Regions from separate parts of the Anaerotignum propionicum DSM 1682 genome, predicted to be linked through region 1. Evidence: riboswitches for the same ligand, from Rfam matches in the RefSeq annotation. Region 1 holds a riboswitch; the other holds the start of a gene.

Region 1 (8,020 bases):
GGGGCTATTGATATACTTATGTAAGATAATAACAATAGATATTATGAAAGGGGCATTGTCTTATCAAAGGAGCATTGGAGTCGGTATTGTGCGTAGCGAGGGCTGTCGCATAATTCAAATATGTAGATAGTCCTTGCGAAATCCTATTTAAACGATTTAGGAGGGCGCACAAATGGGCTATAAAAATGCAAATTGTGTATTACCGGAAAATTTAATTGTGGCAATACAGCAACATATAGATGGCGAATACCTTTATATTCCACGAAAAGATGAGAATAAAAGGGCATGGGGAGAGCGAAAAGATAGTAGACAACCATATATTCAGCGAAACGCTGATATTTTTGCAGAATATAAATGTGGAATGACTGTTGAGAATCTAGCCAATAAATATTTTTTATCCCCCAAAACGATCTATAAGATATTGTCTACTATGAAAAATAATAATTAGGCTGCAAAAGCGACATGGATTAAAAACGCCATGTCGCTTTTTTATTTCTGAACTGTTTTGTAGGGAGCTTTTATAAAATTGGGGATATATAATGAAGTATATTATAAAATAAGAAATGAAGAGAAGGAGAGATTACAATGGAATATCCAATGAGTCAAAAATATAACACCTCAAAATTACTGGCTAAAATCATGGGGCCTAACCCATTTAAGCTGCAAGAAGAAATGCTGGAAGACCACAAAATTCCTGCTGGCAGCGTCGTTTGCGACTTGGGAAGCGGGCAAGGACTTACAAGCGTTATGTTAGCAAAGGATTATGGGTTTAGGGTTTACGCCGCTGATTTGTGGAGTGAGCCCCATGAAAACTGTAAGTTTTTTTACGAAATGGGGTTAACCCCTGAACAAATCACCCCTGTTAAAGCTGATGCAACTGCTTTGCCCTTCGAAAAGGAATTTTTTGATGCAGTGGTAAGTACGGATTCCTACAATTTTTGGGGGCGTGATGGAGAATATTTAGATGCTAAGCTGTTACCCTTTGTAAAAAGCGGCGGTTATCTTTATGTTTGTGTTCCGGGTATGAAAAAGGATTGCCATGATAATCTACCAGAGGAATTGCTTCTCTCGTGGACACCGGAGCAGCTTGCATATCTGCATGATATTACTTATTGGAAGGACATATTGAGCCATAGTAAGAATGCTGATATTATTTCCATTTATGAAATGAAGGGTGACAATAATGAACTTTGGTCAGATTGGTTGAATCAAGAAAATGCGATTGCAGTGAATGACCGAAAGACGATGGAGGCAGGCGGAGGTAAATACCTAAATTTTATTGCTTTTGTGCTGCAAAAAAATGATGTAACTGATTTTTTTTAGTTAAAGATATGGAAATTCAAATGACTTTAATGTATTAATAAAAAGTCATATACTTTCTTGAAAAAGTATTGCATTATATAGAAATAAATGGTATTATATAGAAAATTTAATAAAAAATGGATGATGGATTCAAGAGAGACTGTTATGCAGCACCGAAGGGGAAAAACTCTCAGGTAAAAGGATTGAATTCTGACGATACTCTGGAGAACAACAATTGAGTTGTACCGAAGAAGTAATTACCGAAGAATGTGCAGACATTTTCGGTACTAATCTTTCAGGTTAAAAAGGACAGAGACTAATGTAAATATTCAAAAGGAATATTTGCAATAGTCTCTTTTTTTTTTACAAAAAGAAAAAAAGAAAAATGCAGAAGTAAAAAATAATTTGTAAAGGAGAATCGCAAAATGGGAAAAAAAACACCTCTATATCATACACACATGAATGCAAAGGGCAAAATGGTTGATTTTGCGGACTTTACCCTGCCTGTTCAGTATTGCGGCGTCATTGCGGAACACATGGCAGTTCGTACAAAGGCAGGTCTTTTCGACGTCTCCCACATGGGAGAAATACTGTGTACAGGCAAGGATGCTCTTGCCAATCTTCAGTATATGCTTACAAATGATTTTTCTAATATGACTGATGGTCAGGCGAGATACAGCCTGATGTGCAACGAAAATGGCGGTACGGTGGATGATTTAATTGTCTATAAAAGAGGAGAAAGTGATTATTTTATCGTAGTGAATGCCGCAAATAAGGATAAGGATTATGAATGGATGCTTGCGCACCAATTTGGAGATGTGGCGTTTACTGACATTTCAGATAAAGTGGCGCAGATAGCCCTTCAAGGCCCCAAATCCATTGATATTTTAAAGAAGCTGGCAGACGGCAAAAGTATTCCAGAGAAATATTATACTGTTTTGTTTGATGGAAATATCTCTGGTATTAATTGTATTATCTCAAGAACGGGATATACAGGGGAGGATGGCGTTGAAATTTATCTTGATTGGGAGGATGCGGAAAAACTGTGGAATTTGTTATTGGAAGTGGGGAAGGAGGATGGGTTGATTCCTTGCGGACTAGGTGCTAGAGATACACTGCGACTGGAGGCGGCAATGCCCCTGTATGGGCATGAGCTGAACAACGAAACTTCGCCATTAGAATGTGGTCTCCGTTTTGCTGTTAAGATGGCGAAAGAGGATTTTATCGGAAAAACTGCTATGCTACATAATGAAGAAAACAAGAGGGTTCGGGTAGGTCTTAAGGCTATTAGTAGGGGTATTATGCGAGAAAATGCTTCTGTTTATTTGGAAGACACGATCATTGGGCAGACAACATCAGGGACTCATTTTCCATTTTTGGGTTATTCCGGTGCCATTGCACTATTGAATCAAAAATGTGCCGTTGGAACGGTTGTGGAGGTTATGGCAAGAAACGGAAAAATAAAAGCAGAGATTGTTGCCCTGCCATTTTACAAGAGAACAAATGAAGTATAATAAGGAGGAGAAAATATGAAGATATTAAACGATTTATTTTATTCAAAATTTCATGAGTGGATTAAATTTGATGGAGAAAGTGCAATAGTGGGACTGACAGATTATGCCCAATCAGCGTTAGGTGATATTGTATTTGTTAATCTGCCGGAGGTGGGTGATGAAGTCGGTGTTGACGGTTCATTTGCAGATGTAGAGTCTGTAAAGGCAGTCTCTGACATTTATACCCCTGTGGGTGGCACAGTAAGTGCAATCAATGAGGAACTTTTGGATGCACCAGAAAAAATAAACCAAGATGCCTATGAAGCATGGCTGGTAAAGTTTGATAACATTACCGAAAAAGGGGAGCTTTTGCGTGCGGATGAATATAAGGCATTTATTGAAAGCATACAAGAAGATGCATAAATGGGGGTGAAACAATGGGAAGCTATGTTCCTTCAACAGATTTGGAAAGGCAAGAAATGCTTTCTACGTTCGGCTTGCATTCTGAAAAAGAACTTTTTGAAGATATACCCCAGCAGGTAAGGCTGAAAAAGGAACTTTGTTTACCCGAGGGTATGTCAGAACTGGAAGTACACAGGAATATGATGGGTCTGGCAAATAAAAATAAGGTTTTCACCTCTATTTTTAGAGGGGCAGGGGCATATAGACATTTTATTCCTGCAATTGTGAAAAGTGTTATATCTAAAGAAAGTCTTTTGACGGCATATACACCCTATCAGCCTGAAATCAGTCAGGGAATCTTGCAGTCAATCTTTGAATATCAAACAATGATCTGCGATTTAACGGGAATGGATGCCTCCAATGCATCGGTGTATGATGGAGCTACAGCGGCCGCCGAGAGCATTATGATGTGCCAGGAAAGAAAACGATCAAAGGTCTTTATTTCAAAGACCGTGAATCCATTCGTTTTGGATACCGTTTATACCTATTGTTTTGGTAAAAATATAGAACTCATCATCGTTCCTGAAAAAACGGCGTAACGGATATTTCATTTATTGAAAAGAAAATTGACTCATCTACGGCATGTGTGTATATTCAACAGCCAAATTTCTATGGCAGCTTTGAAGATGGGGAAAAGATAGGGGAAGTGACTCATAGTGCAGGAGCAAAATTTATTATGGGTGTAAACCCCATTTCCCTTGGAATTGCAAAAACACCCAGAGAATACAGTGCAGATATTGCAGTGGGAGAAGGTCAGCCGTTGGGGATACCCCTTAGCTTCGGAGGTCCGTATCTTGGGTTTATGGCAACGGTGGACGCCATGAAGAGAAAGCTTCCCGGTAGGATTGTTGGACAGACGAAGGATTCCAATGGAAAAATAGGATATGTGCTTACATTGCAGGCAAGAGAACAGCACATTAGAAGGGAGAAGTCATCCAGCAATATATGCTCCAATGAGGCTCTATGTGCCCTTGCGGCAGGCGTATATCTTTCTGCAATGGGAAAGAAAGGCCTACGAGAAGTGGCGGTTCAGAGTATGTCAAAGGCAGATTATCTGGCAGAAAGACTCAGTGAGTTGGGATTTAAGCTAGTCAATAAAGAGGAAATTTTTAATGAGTTTGTGACGGAATCCCCAAAACCTGTCAGTGAGGTGATGCGCCTTCTGGAGTCCAAAGGAATCTTAGGAGGATATCCATTGAGGGAAGAAAATAAAGGGAAAATTTTATGGTGCTGTACGGAAATGAACAGCAAGAAAGATATTGACGAATTAATTGCTATATTGCAGGAGGTGTGAGAAATGTTGGTTTTTGAAAAAAGTAGAGAAGGTCGAGGAACAAGTTTTTTGCCCTTATGTGATGTGCCGGAAGTATTACCCTCCTCACAATTTCAAAGAAAGATACCTTTGAAGCTGCCTGAAATAGCAGAGACTGATTTAAACAGGCATTATAGTGAGCTTGGGGAGAAAGCATATGGCGTAAATCATGGTGCTTATCCATTGGGCTCATGTACCATGAAGTATAACCCTAAAATAAATGAGGCAATGGCAGGTCTCAGTGGATTTACTGAAATTCATCCATTGCAGACGGAGGATACGGTACAAGGCTGTCTTGAAGTGATGAATTTGCTGGAGAAATATCTCTGCGAAATAACTGGGATGACTCACTTTACCATGCAGCCAGGGGCAGGTGCCCATGGAGAGTTAACGGGACTTTTGATGATAAAGGCGTATCACCAAAAACTTGGGGATACAAAAAGAACCAAGATTATTGTTCCCGATTCTGCCCATGGAACAAATCCGGCGAGTGCAACAATGGCAGGCTTTGAGACGATAACGGTTCCATCTAATCAAGATGGGGGTGTAGATATTGAAAAACTGAAAGAAGCTGTGGGAAGTGATACCGCAGGGCTTATGCTGACAAATCCCAATACACTGGGTTTGTTTGATAAGAATATCTTGGAGATTACCAATATCATACATAGCTGCGGAGGAATCAATTATTATGACGGGGCAAACCTAAATGCGATTATGGGGATTGCAAGACCCGGTGATATGGGGTTTGATGTGATTCATGTAAATTTACATAAGACTTTTTCTACACCTCATGGTGGCGGTGGCCCCGGAAGTGGCCCTGTTGGTTGCAAGGAATTTCTTTCAGAATTTCTGCCGTCAGTGCGGAGTGAAGAAAAAGACGGTAAATTCTGTTTTGTAAAAGCAGAAAGCTCTATAGGGGAAATGAAAAGCTTTTTTGGCAATTTTTTGGTGGTGGTGAGAGCCCTTGCTTATCTTATGACACTGGGAAAAGAAGGTATTTTACAAGCCAGTGAAAATGCAGTGCTGAACGCTAATTATATGCTTTATAAATTAAAGGATTTGTTCACCCCTGCCTATGATAAAGCCTGTATGCATGAATTTGTTTTAAGCTTAGAAAAGCTAAAAAAAGAAACAGGGGTGTCTGCGTTGGATATTGCAAAGGGGATGATTGACAAAGGAATTCACCCGCCCACCATGTATTTCCCTCTGATTGTTCATGAAGCATTGATGTTTGAACCCACAGAAACGGAATCAAAGGAAACCATGGATAATTTGATTCAAATTCTGAGAGATTTATATGAGGAAGCCCATACAACTCCAGAAATATTTCATACGGCACCGTTTTCAACTCCCATTGCAAGGTTGAATGAGGTTGAGGCCGCAAGAAATCCTATACTTAAGTATCAATGGCCTAATGAGGAAGGTGCTATTTAAGCACACCTTATAACAAAGTGGGCTTTCAAACGGACCTTGAATTTTTAGCTCACATAAAAGTAAGAAAGGGCTAATCGAGATGGATTAAGGATAAAAAGGGGTTGAATGTATATGGATAAAACTTTTGATTTAATCGTGATTGGAGCAGGCCCCGGTGGCTATGTTGCCGCAATCAAAGCTGCAAAGCTTGGTCTTAGTACTGCCATTATTGAATATAGGGAAGTGGGCGGAACTTGCTTGAATCGAGGATGTATCCCCACTAAAGCCATGCTTCATGCTGCCAGCTTATACAAAGAAATCAAAGAGGCTGAACGATTTGGGGTTTTTGCAGAGAATGTATCTTTTGAGTATTCAAAAATTATGGAATACAAAGAGGATACCTGTTTAAAACTTCGAGAAGGAATTTTAAGCCTTCTGAAAGCCAACGGTGTGGCGCTGATAACGGGAAAAGCTAGACTTGAGAAGGATAAAACAGTCACTGTAACTCATGACGAAACAGTTGATACCTACAGAGCCAAAAGCATTATATTGGCCACCGGCGCTGTTCCATCAAAAATTCCGGTAGAAGGAAGTCAACTTGATGGAGTATTAAACAGCGAGGATTTGTTTCTTCTTGAGGAAGTTCCCCAAAGCTTAGTTATTGTGGGTGGTGGTGTTATTGGCGTAGAAATGGCTAAAGTATTTAGTTCTTTGCATACAAAGATAACTTTGATTGAGGCGGCGCCAAGACTGATTTCCAATTTTGATAAGGAAATTGCCCAGAGTTTAAAAATGATGCTGAAAAAACAGGGTGTTGAAATATTTACATCCTCTCTTATAAAAAATATTGAAAAAAACAAGGAGGGCTTATTATGCTCCTTTGATGAGGATGGAGAAAAAAAGAAAGTCTCAGCTCAGTATGTGCTCTTTGCTGTAGGACGTGAGCCAAATACCCATGGGCTATTCGGTGAAGGTATAACAATTGAAATGGCAGGTAAAAAGGTCGCTGTTAATGATGGCTTTGAAACAAGCATAAAAGGTGTATATGCAATTGGTGATTTATCTAGCGATATACAACTGGCACACAATGCAATTGCTCAGGGGATTCAGATTGCCCATAGGCTGGGTGGTGGCAATTCAACGGAAGAGTTAAGAGTTATTCCCAGTTGTATTTATACCAACCCCGAAATAGCCTCGGTAGGCATTACGGAGGAGGAGGCAAAGAAAAAGGAAATCCCAGTAAAAGTGGGAAAATTTATTATGAGTGGAAATGGAAAAACCCTTATATCTAAAGATGAGAGAGGGTTTATAAAAGTGATTAGCCATAGCAAAAGTGGAATCATTTTGGGTGCACAACTTATGTGTGCAAGAGCAACGGATATGGTTGGCGAGTTTGCAATGGCAATTACCAATAGGCTGACAGTAGATGATATGCTTAAGACAGTTAGACCACATCCAACTTATAATGAGGCCATAACGGAAGCATTGGAGGAGATAGAAGGTCAAGGAATTCATGTTATGCCAAAAAGAAAAATTTAAGGTGGTTTGAAACGGCAGGTTGTATGAACTTCATAGGAGGTTTTTCAAAATAATATTTTCAAATGAAATAAAAAGAGTGTCGAGGAACTGATTCACAATTTCTTGCCACTCTTCTTTTATTATGTAGAAATAGGAATGATTGAAGTAGTTATTTTTTATTGGAAGATAACAAAGGATGACGAAAAAAATATTGGTGAGTATGTAAGGACATGCAATATAGGTAAGGACAGAACCAAAATTCGGCTCTGTCCTTTAGCAACTCCCCTTATATATTTAATATCAGTTGTTCAGTTTATACAAACTTGTCACTCTCTATATTCATTTCTTTTTTTCATAAAGTTTTTTTACAGTCTGTTAAATCTGCATGCAATGGTTTCCAATAACGAGAACCACTTGGTTCCCGGCATAATAACCCGTTATCAACAAGCTCTCGTCTTAGAATGAAATAATCGGAAAAAGTGTGCCATTCATCGCAAATGCAGTTTACCTCTTTTTCGGT
Region 2 (8,020 bases), 140 kb from region 1:
GACGGCACAGCCTATGATTTATTATATCATTCTGCCAAGTGCCGTTCGGAAGCGGACTGGCTGGTTGGCATGAATGCCACAAGGGCATATACATTGCGTTATCATGTTCTTTTAAGCATTGGTCGAGTGCAAACGCCTACTTTGGCATTAATCGTGGACAAGCAAAAAGAAATCAATGCCTTTGTTTCTAAGGACTATTATGAAATACAGACGGTTTTTGACGGGTTTCATGGCTTTTGGATTGATGAAGAGGAACAAACCAAAATTGAAAATGAAGCTGTAGCGAAAGAAATATCTGATAAGATAAATGCACAAGATTCGCTTGTGACTAAAGTGGAAAAGGAAGAGAAAAGGATACCAGCCCCTCTGTTGTATGATTTAACGGAGCTTCAGCGAGAATGCAATAGAAAGTTCGGATATTCTGCAAAGAAGACATTAGATATTGCCCAAAGTCTTTATGAAAAAAGAAAAATGATTACCTATCCCAGAACAGATAGCCGTTATTTGAGCGATGACATGAAGGGAAAGGTTCAAAATACCATGAAACGACTTGGCGAGAGCCAGCCCTTTGAAGAATTTGCCACCCCGTTGATCAATGGAGCAAAACTGTTGTTTACCAAGAGGATTATTGACAATTCTAAAGTTACGGATCACCATGCCATTATACCAACGGATGTGCGACCTCGGTTAGATAGCTTAGCGGAAGAGGAAAAAAATGTGTTTCTTTTGGTAGCCGCCAGATTTATCAGTGCATTTTATCCTCATTATCGCTATGAGGTGACTAAGGTATATTTTACTTGTCAGGATGAACGTCTTTTATCCAAAGGAACAGTAGTTTTGGAAGAGGGCTGGCAAGGCGTGGAACGAAAGCTTGTTCCGATGAAAGGGAAAAAAGAAAAGGGAAACGAGGAACAAAAGCTTCCTCCTTTGACAGAGGGAGAGCTTCATAAAATTAAGGAAGCCAAGGTGTTGAAGAAGAAAACAACCCCTCCCAAAGCATATACAGAAAGCAGTTTGCTTTCCGCAATGGAAAATGCAGGCCGCTTCGTGGAAGATGAAACTTTGAAAGAACAAATGAAGGACAGTGGCTTAGGAACTCCCGCAACTAGAGCAGCAATTATTGAGCGATTGCTCTCCGTTGGCTACATCACAAGAAAAGGAAAAAATCTGATACCTACGGAAAAGGGTATGCAATTAATTCAAGTTGTACCTGAGGAATTACGTTCTCCCCAAACAACAGGGAAATGGGAAAAGGGTCTTTCCTCCATTGCCAAGGGAAACATGGAGGAAGAACGGTTTATGGCAAGCATTAAGCGGTATGTATCCTTCCTTGTGGAAGATGCAATAAAAAGGAAAACAGATATTGTTTTTCCGGAAGAAGCAAAAATGGGGGCAAAAAAGGGTGGAAAGTCTCTTGGGAAATGTCCAATTTGTAAGGATGGTGACGTGCTGGAGAACAGTAAAGCATATTTTTGCGGGAAGTGGAAAACTGGCTGCAAATTCACCGTTTGGAAGGACAGCCTTACCCCCTATGGAATCGAGCTAAATAGCAAAACAATTCAGAAGTTATTAAAAGAAGAGAAAATTCCCGATGTTTCGGTTACCTTACCTCAAACTGGTGAAAAAGGGAAGTCAACTATGATTTTTTCAGCGGATGGTAAGGGTCAAATTGAATTGATGGATTTTACAAGGGATGAAATGATAGAGGGAAAGGAATCTTCCCAAGCAAATGAAGGAGAGTAGAAATAAATGAGCAGTATGTATCAAGTATTAGGAATTGCCCCAGAGGTAGAAGCATTTTGTGAACAGATATTGGAAGACTTAAAGGAACGTTTTCAGAGTATTGATTCTATAGCGGAGTACAATCAGTGCAAGGTCATTGCGGCAATGCAAAAGGAACGGGTGGATGCCTCCTGTTTTGCAGGAAGCACAGGTTATGGTTATAATGACGCAGGCAGGGATACTTTGGAGCGAGTGTATGCCGCATGTTTTCAAACGGAGACGGCTTTGGTACGTCCTCAAATCACTTGCGGAACCCATGCGCTGGCAGTTGCTCTTTCGGCGAATTTATTGCCTGGGGACGAGCTTCTTTCTCCGGCAGGAAAGCCTTATGATACTTTGGAGGAGGTCATAGGTATTCGTGAATCACCCTGTTCTTTGAAGGAATATGGTGTGAGCTATCGTCAGGTTGATTTGTTAGAGGGTGGATCCTTTGATTATGAAAATATTCGTAAGGCAATCAATGAAAAAACCAAGCTGATTACCATTCAACGTTCCAAGGGATATCAGATGCGCCCAACCTTTTCGGTTGAAAAAATCGGTGAGCTTATAGCCTTTGTAAAGGAAATAAAACCAGATGTAATTTGTATGGTTGACAATTGCTATGGTGAGTTTGTTGAAAAAATAGAACCCTCCAATGTTGGTGCAGATATGATTGTCGGCTCTTTGATTAAAAATCCAGGAGGTGGATTGGCACCTGTAGGTGGCTATATCTGTGGAACACAAGCTTGTATTGACCGCTGTGCTTATCGTTTGAGTGCACCGGGATTGGGTCAAGAAGTTGGTGCCAGCTTAGATTTGATGCGTTCTTTGTATCAAGGGTTTTTCCTCTCCCCTAATGTGGTGGCAGGAGCACTAAAAGGAGCCATATTCGCCGCAAATGTTTATGAAAAGCTTGGATTCCGTGTAATCCCAAACAGTTTGGAATCTCGCCACGACATCATTCAGGCGGTGGAGTTGGGTACTGCAGAGGGCGTTATTGCTTTTTGCGAGGGCATACAGGCGGCGGCACCTGTGGATAGCTATGTTAAGCCTGTGCCTTATGCAATGCCAGGTTATAATTGTGATGTTATTATGGCCGCTGGGGCGTTTGTACAGGGTTCTTCTATAGAACTGAGCGCCGATGGCCCTATTCGACCACCGTATTCTGTCTATTTTCAAGGTGGGTTAACTTGGTTTCATGCAAAATTCGGTATTATGATGTCATTGCAAAAGTTGTATGAAAAAAATCTGGTGGAAATCAAAATGTAGCTATCAGTATTGAAGGGTAAATGATTAGTCTATTGATGAAAAAATATTAGCTAGAAAGAAGGTTAATATGGAAGAAACGAGAGATTGGACGACTGATGTTTTAGATTTCATTCAACACATTGAAAGTGACGTTTTTACCCTTCAGGAAGTATATAAATTTGAAGGAAAGCTGTCAAATTTGTATCCCAACAACAAAAATATCAAAGCAAAGATTCGTTAGATACTTCAAGTTCTGAGAGATAGTGGAACTCTAGAGTTTATTGATAATTAGGGAAATTATAAAAAGATAAATAAAAATCGGGGCGCCAGAAGTCGGTGCTCCGATTTTGTATTTTAATCATCATAATTAAGTTTTTTTCTTCTGCTTTCCAAAAAAAGCCGTCATATTTTCTTTCGAAAAACAGCCCAGCATCATCAAGAAGAAGAGATATAGCAATCCCATTGCCGTTAAGGATAGGAAAAAAAGAAGCTTTGATGGCGTGGAGATACGGATGATATAACGAATCAGCAATCCTGATGCTGCCCCTGCCAATAGGGGTTTTAGGAAACAGTCAGCAAGGTCCGGAAAAACACCTGTGCGTATGTAAAGCTTTCGTAGGCAAGAACCTACGGAATAGGCCATTCCTGCCGCCCAAGAGATTAAAAAAGCTGGAATACCATATAGGGGCATAAAAAACCAAATTCCCATAATGGTAATTACCGAACTAATCAAGTTGTTTTGAAATAAAAACATCTGCTCTCCCATGCCATTTAAAAGCCCATGCATTGTCGTTTGGGCATACAAAAACGGACAAAGGAACGCCAGCGGAAATAATAATTCCCCTAAGCCTTGCCGATTATAGACAATATAGCAAATCTCCCTGGGAAAAACAGCAAAAAGGGAGGCCGCACCAATGCCAACAATAAAGGTAAAAAGAAAGGTAACGGAAACGGTACGGCTAATTCTTTGGTTTTGTTTGACTGCGCAAGCCTCTGAAATTTCCGGTACTAAGGATACAGAGGCCGCCATTAGACAGGCAGAAGGCAGTAGAATCAGTGGTAGAGCCATACCTGTTAATTCACCATAGGAAATGAGGGCTTCCTTTGCATTTTGACCATAAAGCTGCAACTGCCGAGGAATTAATATATTTTCTGCAGTTGAAAGCAAAGAGGCTGCAATTTTTGTTGCAGAAAGGGGCAAAGCCATGGCCAAAATCATATTGCAGGCGGCGTATGAAGAAAGCGTTGGTCTTTTAATCATCTTTTTCCGTCTTTTAAAGCGCAAGTAGCTTACAAAAACAAAGGCAAAGGAAAGAAATTCGCCCAAAACAATACCGGCTACGGCAGCACAACATGCATAGGTTAAACCCATAGGAACAAAAATACCTGCAAGAAGATAAATAGTTAAAATACGCACTGCCTGCTCTAAGACTTGAGAAAAGGCAGGTACCATTGCGTTTTGGAGACCAAGAAAAAAGCCCCTAAGGCACGAGCCAGTGGCCATAAAGGGTATTGCAAAGGACAGCAAACGTAAGGATAGGGCGGCGCGACCGTCTTTTAATACAAACAAAGCGATATTGTCTGCAAACAGAAATAGGCAACCGGAAACGATTATGCTAACCATTAAGGAAAGCATAATGGATTGTTTTACGATGCGTCCGATGTTACCCGATTGCCCAAGTACATTTTCTTGCGCTGACAGACGGGAAATCGTTGTTGTGAATCCGGCAGAAGTAATACTCCACGTTAATATATAAATTGGCATAATTAACTGATACAAGCCAATACCTTCTGCCCCGATTGTATTTGACATAAATACACGGTAAAAGAAACCCATCAATTTTGTAATTAAGTTGGCCGCTGTTAAAATCAACGTCCCTGTTATAATTGTTTTTCTGCTCATTCCATCACCTTATGTACGGGTATTGTTACATAATATGAAGAATTTCGGCAAAACAGAAATACTTTTTCGTATTTCGCTATTTATAAGAAATTTTAATATGAGTTAAAAAAAATACAGCATAACTATTGACATTTTCCAATGAAAAATGTATACTCATTTTACAAATTACATAAAGCCAGTTGATACGCAAGGGAGATCTTATAAGTAGAAGTAAGAACCGATGGAGCAATTCAAAAGAGCCGCTTTTGAAGAAACTTTCAGGTGCAAGGGACCTTGTGTGGATGGAACTCTGGAAAGAGCCTTTTTGAGGCCGCCGTCGAAGTAATGCTTTCAGGTGAAGATACAGAGGACATATAGGCATAATACTGCTTGTATGTCCTTTTTTCTTGCGAAAAACTGGCAAATTTGCACTTATTCTGATTATTATCTATTGGAGGGTAAACTATGGAAAAAAAACAAGAGCTGAAAAAGAATCTTGGAATGTCCACGGCGATGGCTACAGTTGTAGGCTGCGTAATTGGTTCAGGCGTTTTCTTTAAGCCTCAGGCAATTTATACAGCAACAGGAGGTGCGCCAGGTTTGGGTATGCTGGCGTGGATTATTACCGGTTTGGTTTGTATCGCTGCAGCGATGACTTTCGCAGAGGTAGCAATTATGATTCCCAAAACCGGGGGTATGGTTGTTTATTTGGAAGAAGCCTTTGGCAAGAAAGTTGGCTTTTTAGCCGGGTGGATGCAGAGCATTTTGTTTTATCCTGCAATGATTGCAGCTCTTGCCGTAATTTTTGCGGAGCAGGCAACTCTTTTTGTAGGCGATGGTTTTAAATTGCCTATGGCAATTGGCGCTATTATTTTTCTTATTTTTTTGAATAGTTTGGGTTCAGCTGTTGGCGGTGGAGCGCAGATTATATTTACAATTTGTAAATTAATTCCTTTGATTTTACTTATGGTATTTGGTTTTATTCGTGGTTCGGGAGCGAATCCCATCTTTACACCCATGGTAAGCGAAGGACTTAACCCAGCAGTTATTTTAGGTCAGTTGATGATTGCGATTTTATTTGCCTTTGAAGGCTGGACCAATGTTGGCGCTATCGCAGGGGAAATGAAAAATCCCGGCAAAGATTTGCCAGTTGCAATCGTTGGTGGTGTTTCAGGAATCATGGCAGTATACTTTACAATTAACTTGGCATACCTTTGGGTTTTGCCTGCAAATGAATTGATGAATTTATCTGCACCTGCATCTGCGGTTGCTATTGCAATTTTTGGTGATATAGGCGGTAAAATTATTTCCGTAGGTATTATGATTTCCGTTTTGGGTGCGGCAAACGGCTTTATCCTTTCCGGCTCTCGTGTAACTTATTCTTTGGCTGAGGTGGGCACACTGCCTTTTAGCAGCAGCCTTGGAAAAATCAACAAAGCACAGGTTCCTACAAACTCCATTATATTGGTAGGTGGCATTGGTTGTCTTTTTGCAATCAGCGGACAGTTTAATAGATTAACAGATTTAGCGGTATTTTCTTGCTGGATTTTTTATACACTAACTTTCTTTGCGGTAATTCGCTTAAGAAAAACCCAACCTGATGCAGTCAGAACCTATAAGGTGCCTCTGTATCCTGTGATTCCTGCAATTGCCATTATCAGTGGCATTTATGTAGTATTAAATCAGTTGCTTATGTCTGGTTCAACAACTAGACTATTGGCAATTGGCAGCATCATTCTTACTTTAATCGGGTTGCCAATTTACAACATGACAACAAGAAAGAAAGCAAATTAATCGTATTATATTGCTTTCCATTTTTCCCAATGAGACATATGGTCCCCACCCATATGTCTTTTTTTTATGTAAAAGACAGAATATGATTGTCTAATATTGAAGAATTTTTATTTTTAACAGCAGATTGTTATGAAAAAAGAAGAGTAAATCTGCATAAACGTGATGCAAAAAATGATAGAAATGATGGTTATAAGAATATTTGCATATATATTTTTTAAAATTTCTATAGGTAGCAAAATGCACAAAATTATTATTTTGAAAAAATTTAATGTAAACTTATAAGAAAAAATCCGCAAACAATGGTGTAACAGAAGCTTATAAAATACATATTTACTAACTTCTTGTCAGATAAGATAAGATTTAAATGAACTGTTTTTTTTGTTGATTTTAAAGGGAAAATTTCATTTATAAAAAGAATTTTTCTATAGAATCACCTATGAAATTATTAATAATAGACAAAAATAAAAGCGGATTAATTTAGCTTATGTGTAAATATGATAGCATAAGTGTTGGAAGTTAGAATAATGTTCAATTATTGTTGTTACATATTATGCAGTGCTTGACAACTACTCTTAGTTAGACCATAATATAGTAGTTGAATGTAGTTTAGGTAAATTATTTTAATTTGTTGTAAGTAGGGTGTTAAGATTTCGTAAAATTTTGTAAAGGAGTTTGTATCCTTTTTTAGATTCTTATGTCTCTTTATGGAGAAAATTGCAGAACTATTGCTTTGGAGGAAAGATTGATGAATTGCAAAGCACAGTCACTGGGGGAATTTATGTATAAAAAATACACAGAAAATCTAACACGATTTACTTTAAGACAGTTTATTGACAGGGGGAAAGGATGAGAATATGTTTTTACTGCTTCTTTTGTTGTGGATAATTTTTAATGGAAAAGTGACTCTTGAAATTTTATTGTTTGGCATTATTATTTGCGCATGGCTGTACTGGTTTATGTGTAAGCATTTGGGTTATCGAGCAGATCATGAAATTAAAATTCTAAAAAATTTTCATCTTTATATAAAGTATTTTATAATACTAACACTAGAAATCATAAAAGCCAATTTAGCTGTTATTCGTCTCGTCTTATCTTCTAAAAAAGAATTTGAACCATCCCTTGTAAAATTTAAAACAGATTTAAAGTCAGACTTAGGAAAAGTAATTCTTGCAAACTCAATAACCTTAACACCTGGAACATTTACCATTCAATTGGAGGATGATGAATATTTAATTCATGCACTGGATAAATCTTTTGGCAAGGATTTGGGTGAGTCTATTTTTGCGAAACAAATAAGGGAGTTGGAGGCGAAGCAATGAGCGAAATTATGAAAAC

Evidence for each region. Region 1 has a riboswitch for glycine ahead of gcvT (glycine cleavage system aminomethyltransferase GcvT). Riboswitches for the same ligand answer to the same signal wherever they lie in the genome.
Region 2: it holds a riboswitch for glycine, as region 1 does, so the genes downstream of both, CPRO_RS06230 (APC family permease) here and gcvT (glycine cleavage system aminomethyltransferase GcvT) in region 1, are expected to answer to the same signal.

Annotation. Positions count from the first base shown of each region.
Region 1 covers NZ_CP014223.1:1,173,869-1,181,888, forward strand. The annotation lists gene CPRO_RS05645 (CD3324 family protein) at 173-448, shown strand; gene CPRO_RS05650 (SAM-dependent methyltransferase) at 586-1,323, shown strand; glycine riboswitch at 1,444-1,518, shown strand; gene gcvT (glycine cleavage system aminomethyltransferase GcvT) at 1,728-2,816, shown strand; gene gcvH (glycine cleavage system protein GcvH) at 2,832-3,218, shown strand; partial or broken gene gcvPA (aminomethyl-transferring glycine dehydrogenase subunit GcvPA) at 3,233-4,551, shown strand; gene gcvPB (aminomethyl-transferring glycine dehydrogenase subunit GcvPB) at 4,555-6,003, shown strand; gene lpdA (dihydrolipoyl dehydrogenase) at 6,115-7,521, shown strand; gene CPRO_RS05680 (DUF2087 domain-containing protein) at 7,853-8,020, opposite strand, start outside.
Region 2 covers NZ_CP014223.1:1,316,068-1,324,087, forward strand. The annotation lists gene CPRO_RS06215 (DNA topoisomerase III) at 1-1,743, shown strand, start outside; gene CPRO_RS06220 (methionine gamma-lyase family protein) at 1,750-3,030, shown strand; gene CPRO_RS14855 (hypothetical protein) at 3,098-3,250, shown strand; gene CPRO_RS06225 (putative polysaccharide biosynthesis protein) at 3,377-4,912, opposite strand; glycine riboswitch at 5,092-5,196, shown strand; gene CPRO_RS06230 (APC family permease) at 5,357-6,685, shown strand; gene CPRO_RS06235 (Na+/H+ antiporter subunit E) at 7,540-8,004, shown strand; gene CPRO_RS06240 (MrpF/PhaF family protein) at 8,001-8,020, shown strand, end outside.